2 regions of the Leuconostoc suionicum genome follow, and region 1 is predicted to be linked to the other one. Evidence: riboswitches for the same ligand, from Rfam matches in the RefSeq annotation. Region 1 holds a riboswitch; the other holds the start of a gene.
What was found. Region 1 has a riboswitch for thiamine pyrophosphate ahead of thiM (hydroxyethylthiazole kinase). Riboswitches for the same ligand answer to the same signal wherever they lie in the genome.
Positions count from the first base shown of each region.

Region 2: it holds a riboswitch for thiamine pyrophosphate, as region 1 does, so the genes downstream of both, tenA (thiaminase II) here and thiM (hydroxyethylthiazole kinase) in region 1, are expected to answer to the same signal.

Region 1 covers NZ_CP015247.1:435,923-440,253, reverse strand. Annotated here, with positions in the region: gene A6B45_RS02410 (NAD-dependent succinate-semialdehyde dehydrogenase) at 1-115, opposite strand, end outside; gene thiE (thiamine phosphate synthase) at 235-873, opposite strand; gene thiD (bifunctional hydroxymethylpyrimidine kinase/phosphomethylpyrimidine kinase) at 866-1,699, opposite strand; gene thiM (hydroxyethylthiazole kinase) at 1,692-2,471, opposite strand; TPP riboswitch at 2,619-2,709, opposite strand; gene A6B45_RS02390 (ABC transporter ATP-binding protein) at 2,747-3,460, opposite strand; gene A6B45_RS02385 (ABC transporter ATP-binding protein) at 3,457-4,242, opposite strand; gene A6B45_RS02380 (branched-chain amino acid ABC transporter permease) at 4,214-4,331, opposite strand, start outside.
Region 2 covers NZ_CP015247.1:1,497,238-1,501,568, reverse strand. Annotated here, with positions in the region: gene hisI (phosphoribosyl-AMP cyclohydrolase) at 1-199, shown strand, start outside; gene hisE (phosphoribosyl-ATP diphosphatase) at 224-568, shown strand; gene hisC (histidinol-phosphate transaminase) at 552-1,625, shown strand; gene tenA (thiaminase II) at 1,665-2,369, opposite strand; TPP riboswitch at 2,441-2,543, opposite strand; TPP riboswitch at 2,672-2,761, shown strand; gene A6B45_RS07455 (ECF transporter S component) at 2,885-3,475, shown strand; gene A6B45_RS07450 (ABC transporter ATP-binding protein) at 3,489-4,331, shown strand, end outside.

The sequences.
Region 1 (4,331 bases):
ACTTCTTATACAGTGCATGACCTTCGGCAATGGCTTTCTCAACATAAGCATCATCATGATTGTCAAATGTTTGAATAACTTCGTCGTTAAAGGGATTAATTGTTTGATAGCTCATTTTATTCGACCTTTCTTCAATTAACAAATTACATTTCTGTTCTAAACACCCTTACTATAACACCATCATTCATTCGAAAAGTATATTTTGTTTGTGATATTTTCATCAAAGCACATTATTTATAAAAGTAAAGAACGCCAATATTTTAAGGTAGCGCTTATATTTGCACTTTGACTAATCATACTGATTACAGCAGCACCGTTGACACCCGTAGATAAAACAGATGGTAAATTTATTTCCGATATTCCACCGATTGCCACACTTGGCCATTTACTTTTACTTGTCAAATATTGTAACCCTTCAAGCCCAATCTCTGGATTTGCATCAGATTTGCTTACCGTCGGAAAAACAGGACCAATTCCGATATAATCAATCCCTTCAATATTCTCTATTCTTTTATACTGGCTGTCGTTAGACACCGATACCCCAACAGCTAGACTCCCAGCTAATTGAATATTATTGATGATATCGCCGTCTTTTTGCCCAAAATGAACGCCCTCTGCACCAATTTCATGTGCTAGTTGAATATCATCATCAATAATCAATGGTACATGGTAGTCAGCTGTTAGCTGCCGGACTTTTTTGGCTACTCGTAATTTCTCTGATCCACTTAAAGCTAGTTGACCTTTTTCTCGATATTGAAACACGCTGATTTTCGATTGCAGAGCTTCCTCTAAGACTTCAAAAAAATGTCTCTCTCCGTTAGTGTCCTGAGTTCCTAATACAAAATAATTTACTAATATGCTCGAATCAAACATTTTCTAGCACCTCTGGAAAATGCCTGTCAGCCACTCTTGCCTGGTGATTAAGTGGTCCATGCCCATGCCCAACATCAATACCCTCACGAATGGTAGCATCAACATAAGCTTTTGCATAAATAATAGCCTTTTTCATATCATCTCCCAAAGCTAAACGTGCTGTAATTGCCGCAGAAATTGTATCCCCTGTACCGTGCGTTCTAATTGTATCTACCCGTGAACTTTTAAGCCAAAAATGACTACCATCAGCCAATAGAATATAGTCATAAACATCTTTTCCAGAGGCATGCCCACCTTTTAATAGTACGTTTTCAACTCCTAATTGTTGTATCTTTGAAGCTGATTGCATCACATCTTCATGGTTAGTAATGTTTGACCCACTTAAGACTTCAGCTTCTGGCATATTAGGCGTAATGAGCGTTGCCAACGGTATCAAACTAGACTTAATAGCAACTATAGCCTCGTCACTCAATAAGTGAGCGCCTCCCTTAGCAACCATTACAGGATCTAATATATAGTCGCCAAAATCTGCTTGTTGTAAAAATTCAGCAACTGCTTCTACTGTGGGCACATCACCAAGCATGCCACTTTTTACAGCACTTATTTTTAAGTCATCAACCACTGATTTTAATTGGGCATGGATCATAGATGGGGAGGTCATCGAAACCTGCTGTACCCCCATTGTGTTTTGTGCTGTTAGAGCAACAATCACATTAGCGCCATAAACACCTTGGGCGGCAAACGTCTTTAAATCAGCGCTAACTCCAGCGCCACCACTACTATCCATACCAGCAATTGTTAAAACTTGGGGTGTTTTATTAACCATGATTGAGCACACTTTTCTCCATAAAATTTTGAACATCGATATTATCAATAACAAATAGTTCATCTAATAACTGATTTGTAAAAGAACCTGGTCGATTCGTTTTTGTAGCGGCTTTTTGTCCAGCAAGTTTGAATGTAGCCATTGCATTCATCACATTAGGAACCTTTAGCCCATCAGCAATAAACGCGCCAATTAATGATGATAAGGCATCTCCTGTCCCTACAATAGAAGATAATTGTTCCACATTTATATCAAGTGTTTGTGTGTATTGACCATCACTGACAACGTCACAAGCCCCGCTTAGCGCAATCACTGCACCTGTTTTGTGGGCGGCACGCTGTGCAATTTCAATTACGTCACCTTTTCCAGTAGCATCAATACCCTGACTGGCAAAATCAATATCGGCAAACCAAGCAATTTCGGCTGCATTGCCACGAATAACATCAACATGACCAGATGATAAAAATTGTGTAATGGCTTGAGACCTAAATGGAACTGATACAGCAACCGGATCTAATATGACTGGTTTGCCTAATTGGTATGCTTCCTGAGAAAGTTTAATAATATCGTTAATTTCTACTTTTTGAAGCGTACCCGTGTTAATAATCACCGCATTGGCAATTCCGGCTAATTCCTTAAATTCTGCTAGCTCGCGACTCATTAACGGTGAGGCACCAACAACATTAACTACATTAGCTACAAATTGTGGTGTAACAAAATTTGCATAAGTAAGGACAAGAGGTGATTTCGTTCTAACATCTGTAATATTCATGATCAAATTCCTTTTTTTCTTGTTTGGCTGCGTGTTTTTAAACAAATATCTTCGTCAATTTTAAAGTTAACATTAATGAATAAAAAAACCGCTAACTATCAGAAAAGATTAGTTAACGGCTAAATAGGCATATTTATACACTAGAATAGTTCATTATTATAATCTTCCTTCGCACGAATTACCGTAATCAGGTTCAATGGGTATCTCTCAGCCAGCTTGGGCACCCCAGATATTTATTTAATTCTACTTCAGTGTACCTGAATCCATACGAATAATCAACCGCCTAAGTATGCTTTGCGCACGTCATCTGATGCAAGTAAATCTGCTCCCGTACCTGTCATCGTAATTTTTCCACTTTCCAAAACATAGCCGCGATCCGCAATTTTTAGCGCTTGATTCGCATTTTGTTCGATTACTAATACTGTCATTCCTTGTGCATTAACATTTTTAATAATATCAAAAATTTTCTCAATAAATAGCGGTGCCAAGCCCATGGAAGGTTCATCCAACAATAATAATTTTGGTTGTGCCATTAATGCGCGTCCCATGGCTAGCATTTGTTGCTCGCCACCAGATAAAGTCGCCGCATCTTGATTACGTCTTTCCTTTAAAATTGGAAACTGATCGTAAATAAGTGCATATTCATCTTTCAAGTTAATGCCCTTGCTTCGAGTAAAAGCACCTAACTGTAGGTTTTCTTGAACAGTCATGCCAGAAAACACGCGCCGTCCTTCTGGCACTTGAGCAACTCCACTTGAGACAATTCGCTCTGAATTCATAGTTAATAGGTTTTGATTTTCAAATAAAATACGTCCTTTAGTGGGGTTTTCTAAGCCTGAAATCGTACGTAAAATTGTAGTTTTCCCAGCGCCATTAGCACCAATTAGTGATACGATTTCGTTATTGTTCACCACAAAGTTAACGTCTTGTACCGCTTTAATAGCACCATAACTTACGTTTAAATTTTCAACTGTCAGTAATACACTCATTCGTTATTTTCTCCCAAATATGCACGGATTACATCGGCATTCTGCTGTATTTCTAATGGTGTGCCACTGGCTAATAACTTACCGTACTCTAATACATATAATCGCTCACTGACATCCATAACAAGATTCATATCGTGTTCAATTAAAATAATGGTCATCTTAAACTCTTGTTGAACTTGTTTAATTAGACGTGTTAAGTCAGCCGTTTCTTGTGGATTCATACCTGCTGCTGGCTCATCTAAAAATAAGATTTTAGGTTTTGTGGCCAATGCCCGAACAATTTCTAAACGTCGTTGTTGCCCATATGGTAAGTTTGTTGCCAACGTATCCTGTACTTCAAGCATATCAAAAATACTTAACAGCTTACGAGCCTCGTTTTTTAGTTGCTCTTCATTTTTATAAAATGAAGGTAAACGAAACAATGAACTGAATACATGTGCCTGAGTACTAGAATTCATAGCAATCATAACATTCTCTAATACTGTTCGACTTCCAAACAAGCGAATATTTTGAAAAGTGCGCGCAACACCTAATCGAGCACGCTTTGCGGGAGATTGACGATTGACATTAGCTAACTGCTGCCCATCAAACAGGAGTACTTCTCCCTCACTAGGTGAATATACACCCGTCAGCAAATTAAATAATGTGGTTTTGCCCGCACCATTTGGCCCAATTAAACCAATTAACTCATTTTCGGCAGCTTCAATATTAACACAATCAACAGCAGTTACACCTCCAAAACGGATACTTAAATCACGCGTTTTCAGTATTGTCTGAACCATGTCCGTCTCCTTCATCAAATAACCATTTCTTTAATGATAGTTCTCGACTACCAAAAATACCTTGAGGTCTAACCAGCATCACAGCAATT
Region 2 (4,331 bases), 970 kb from region 1:
TAACATACAACAGGTCGTTAGCATGACATTAGATTGTGATTTAGATACCCTGCTTATTCATGTGAATCCTGCAGGGCCAGCGTGTCATACTAATGCTTACTCATGTTTTTTTAACACGATAAAGGGTGAAGGGTTAGCAGACGCTAATCAAGCAACAATTGCAAATAAATGGACTGATGGTTATTTTCCAAAAGAGTAAATACCACACCAAAAAGGAGAAATGATGCCACAACAAACAATTGAAGAACTTTATGAACAAGCACTTGATCGCAAACAAAATCCCCAAACAGGATCCTATACTGATTATCTATATCAAAAAGGATTAGATAAAATCCTAAAAAAAGTAGGAGAAGAAAGCACGGAAGTAATTCTCGGCGCCAAAAATAATAATGAAGAGTTAATTTATGAAACTTCAGATTTATTGTTTCATTTAATGGTCTTATTAGTTGAAAAGGGTGTCAGTTTAGATGATATTAAAGATGAATTAGGGTCACGTTTAGGAAAAAAATCATTATTGCATGAACGAGCTGATTGGCGAGGAGACAAGAAAAATGAAAAAGACAGTTAAAGCTTTAGCAGCTTATCAAGCAGAATTACCAGTAGAAACTGTAAAAGCAAAGTACGGCTTGCAACATTTAGCTCGCTTATCAGCTAATGAGTCTGTATACGGTCCATCGCCAAAAGTTGCTCAAGCTGTACGTGCTGTTTCAGATGATATTTTAGGTTATTATCCAGATGGGCAAGCGACAGAACTACGTGAAGCAGTAGCTAAGTTAAATCACGTTGATCCACAACATTTGGTGTTTGGCGCTGGCGCAGATGAATTGATTGAGCTGTTGACTCGTGTTGTGTTGGAACCAGGATCAAATATTATTATTCCTAATCCAACATTTGGTGAATATGCGATGCATGCACAAATCGAACAGTCTACAACAAAAAAAATACCCGTTAATGTTGACAATGGGCATGTTGATTTTGATGCGATTTTAGATGCTATTGATGATAAAACCGCTATGGTATGGATAGCTAACCCCAACAATCCAACGGGGGTATTCGAAACAACTAGCTCCATTAAGCGCTTTTTGGACAAGCTACCAGTAAATATTACGTTAGTAGTAGACGAAGCCTACTATGATTTTGTAGATGAACCTGATGCTACTATGGCACCTTTGGTAGCTGAGTATACAAACTTGGTTGTGCTACGTACCTTATCAAAGGCTTACGGTCTAGCTAATTTACGTGTTGGATATGGCATTATGCAAGATCCCCTTTATAGTGCGATGCAAGCAGTCCGTTTACCGTATAATTTATCAACCTATCAGATTGCTGGCGGCACGGCTGCTGTATTGGATCAAGAATACTTACAGAAAAATGCCCAACGTTTTCAAGTAGAGCGCCAAAAGTTCCAAGAATTTTTGACTCAAAACAAGTTTAAGTTTTATGAATCACAGGCTAATTTTATTTGGATAAAGGTTGGCGAGACGAAAAAGGTTGGTCAAAAATTATTAGAACAAGGTTTCCAAGTCAACGATCGACTTAATCCTGAGTGGATTCGTATTGCGTTAGGTACACCAGAAGACAATGCTGAATTAAAATTGGCTTTTTTGAAAGCTACAAACAAATAATTTTGTGTTATTAAATTTCACTTCTTTACATCAATATCCTTACAAAGTGTTTGCCTGATTTAATACATCTTTGAAGCGCCAGTCTTCTTGGTGGTAGGCTTGTTCCCAGAACTGCCATTCTAATTCACAACTTTTAAGAAAAAACTGTTTTGCCTGTTGGCGTTGTTGAGTTGTTGCATTTTCTGCCAAGCGATCTATCCATTCAAAGATTTTGTCGGATAGTGAAACTTCCGAATCATCATCTGCATTATCGTAAAAATCAATCCAGCTTTTGAATGGGTTATCATTTGTGTTCGCTTTCTCCCGAACTTGTTTTTTTGCAATTTCATTATAGGTCCAAGGGCACGCCTGAAAAGCAGCTAGAATATTTAATAAGGATCCGGTGTCAGCCGCACGATACATATGTGATTCGTATAGATATGCTTTAGGTGTTGGCGTGGCGTGTTGTAATCTTTCATATTCGACACCGGCAACCTCACAAAAAACATGATGGGGATGAATTTCGCTATTTAAAATAAAATCAATTGAATCAGCAAAAAATTTCATTTCATTACGATCAGTTAATTTGGTAATGGCATTGGCATAAATTTTGATAAATTCACTAAGATATTGGAAATCTTGTTCGACGTAAAAAATCAAAGCTTCTCGGGGGACGTATCCGTCCGCAATGCCACGAACAAATGCGTGATCATGAATGGCTGTCATAATTGGCGCAGCTTGGGTGCGCAGTTCTTCTGAAAACATAATTTCTCCTAAAATGTTTACATGTCCAACAAAAAAACTCTCTCTTGACTAGGCAAAAAAGAGTATCTTTTGTAAAAAGAATACCACTTTCCTACGCTAGCATTGACTAGATCAGGTTCGAAGGGATTGATAAGTAATATCATCTCAGCCAAGAAGGCACCCCTAGTGGACAGCATATATTTTTTTAATGAGATTAGCATAGCACTGAAATATTAAAATTGCAAATGGTTTTATAGCTCAGTTAATGGGCTAAAAATTTTTGCATTTAAAATTAGAATGGGTTATACTGATCCACGAAGTTAATATTTTATCTGGGGTACCGTAAGGTTGAGATAATACCCATTGAACCTGTCAGGTTAATACCTGCGAAGGAAGAATAAGTTAGATTAAGATGTCTTTTTGATGCCATCAATCACTAAATTCTTTTGTGGTTGGTGGCTTTTTGTATAGACACTTATAACTATAAAAGGTATTTTATCGAAACATACGACCTCGAAACAAGAGGAGAGATGTTTATGGAACAAGTAGAAACAGTAACAGCGGGATCAAAAGGGAAGTGGTCTTTGCGAGAAGTAATTTTAATGGCGTTGATTGGTATTGCCTTTGGTGTGATTTATTTTATTATGGATCCAGTGTACACAGCACTTGATGCTGTCTTAGTTCCACTTGGGTTACACCAATACACCATCGCAATCACTATTGGGCCATGGATGATGGCAGCCCCATTGGCTAGTTATTTATTGAAACGTGTTGGTGCGGGATTAATAGGTGAATTGCTTGGCGCCACTGGAGAAGCCTTGTTGGGCGGCTATTGGGGTGTTGCAACACTAATTTCTGGATTTATTCAAGGTATCGGATCAGAACTTGGTTTTACCTTGACAGGATATAAAAGCTGGAAAATGGGTTTGATTTTATCAACATTTACCGGAACATGCGTGACATTCATCTGGTCATTATTCCACGACGGATATCTACAATTTAATTTTGGTATGCTAGTTGGGTTGTTTATTGTTCGCTGGATTTCAATTGCATTTTTTGCCGGTCTATTAGTTTACTGGATTGTCAACTTGCTAGAGAAGTCTAAATTATTAAAAACAAATCGATAAGGTCAATAAAAGTATGACGGAATTAAAGGCCAATCATTTAGATATTAAATTTGACGATGAAATTATCTTAGAAGATATTTCACTCGAGATTAGACCAGAACAATTTATATTATTAGTTGGTTCATCTGGATGTGGTAAATCAACTTTGATGACTGCCTTAGCTGGATTATATCCTAAATATGGCGGCGAATTGTCACAGAAGGTGTCTTTGAATCATCAGTCAATTGCTCAAATCAAAGCGAACCATCGTGCTAAAAAAGTTGCCATGCTATTTCAGCATCCAGATCAACAATTTGCCATGGATCACGTAGAAGATGAATTGATTTTTTCGTTAGAAAATTTATCTTTAACTACCGAGGAAATTGATAAGAGAATTAATTCTGCTTTATCAGAAGTAGGAATTGAATCGCTACGACACCGAGAACTTTCATACTTGTCAGGTGGCGAATTGCAAAAGGTTGCTTTAGCTGAAACATTAGCGATGGGCGCAGAAATTATTTTATTGGATGAACCTTTTGCGGCCGTTGATCCAGAACATCGACAGGAGTTACAAGTATTGCTAAAAAAATTAGTTGATCAGGGGCATGGCATTTTAGTTTCAGATCACGACACAAGTGGATATGAAAACCTTATAACAGATTTATATCGTATTGAAAATCGACATATAGCACCTGTTGATTCTACAGTTTGGTCTTCTTTTTTTAAACAAGATGTAAATGATGGTATTGTTACTAATAATGACTTTAATGAGTCTGTGTTTAGTATGGCACATGTGACGGTAAACAACGGTAAGCAATCCATTTTGAAGAATAGCAGTTTTGAGTGGGCAAAAGATAAAATCACCTTAATTACTGGA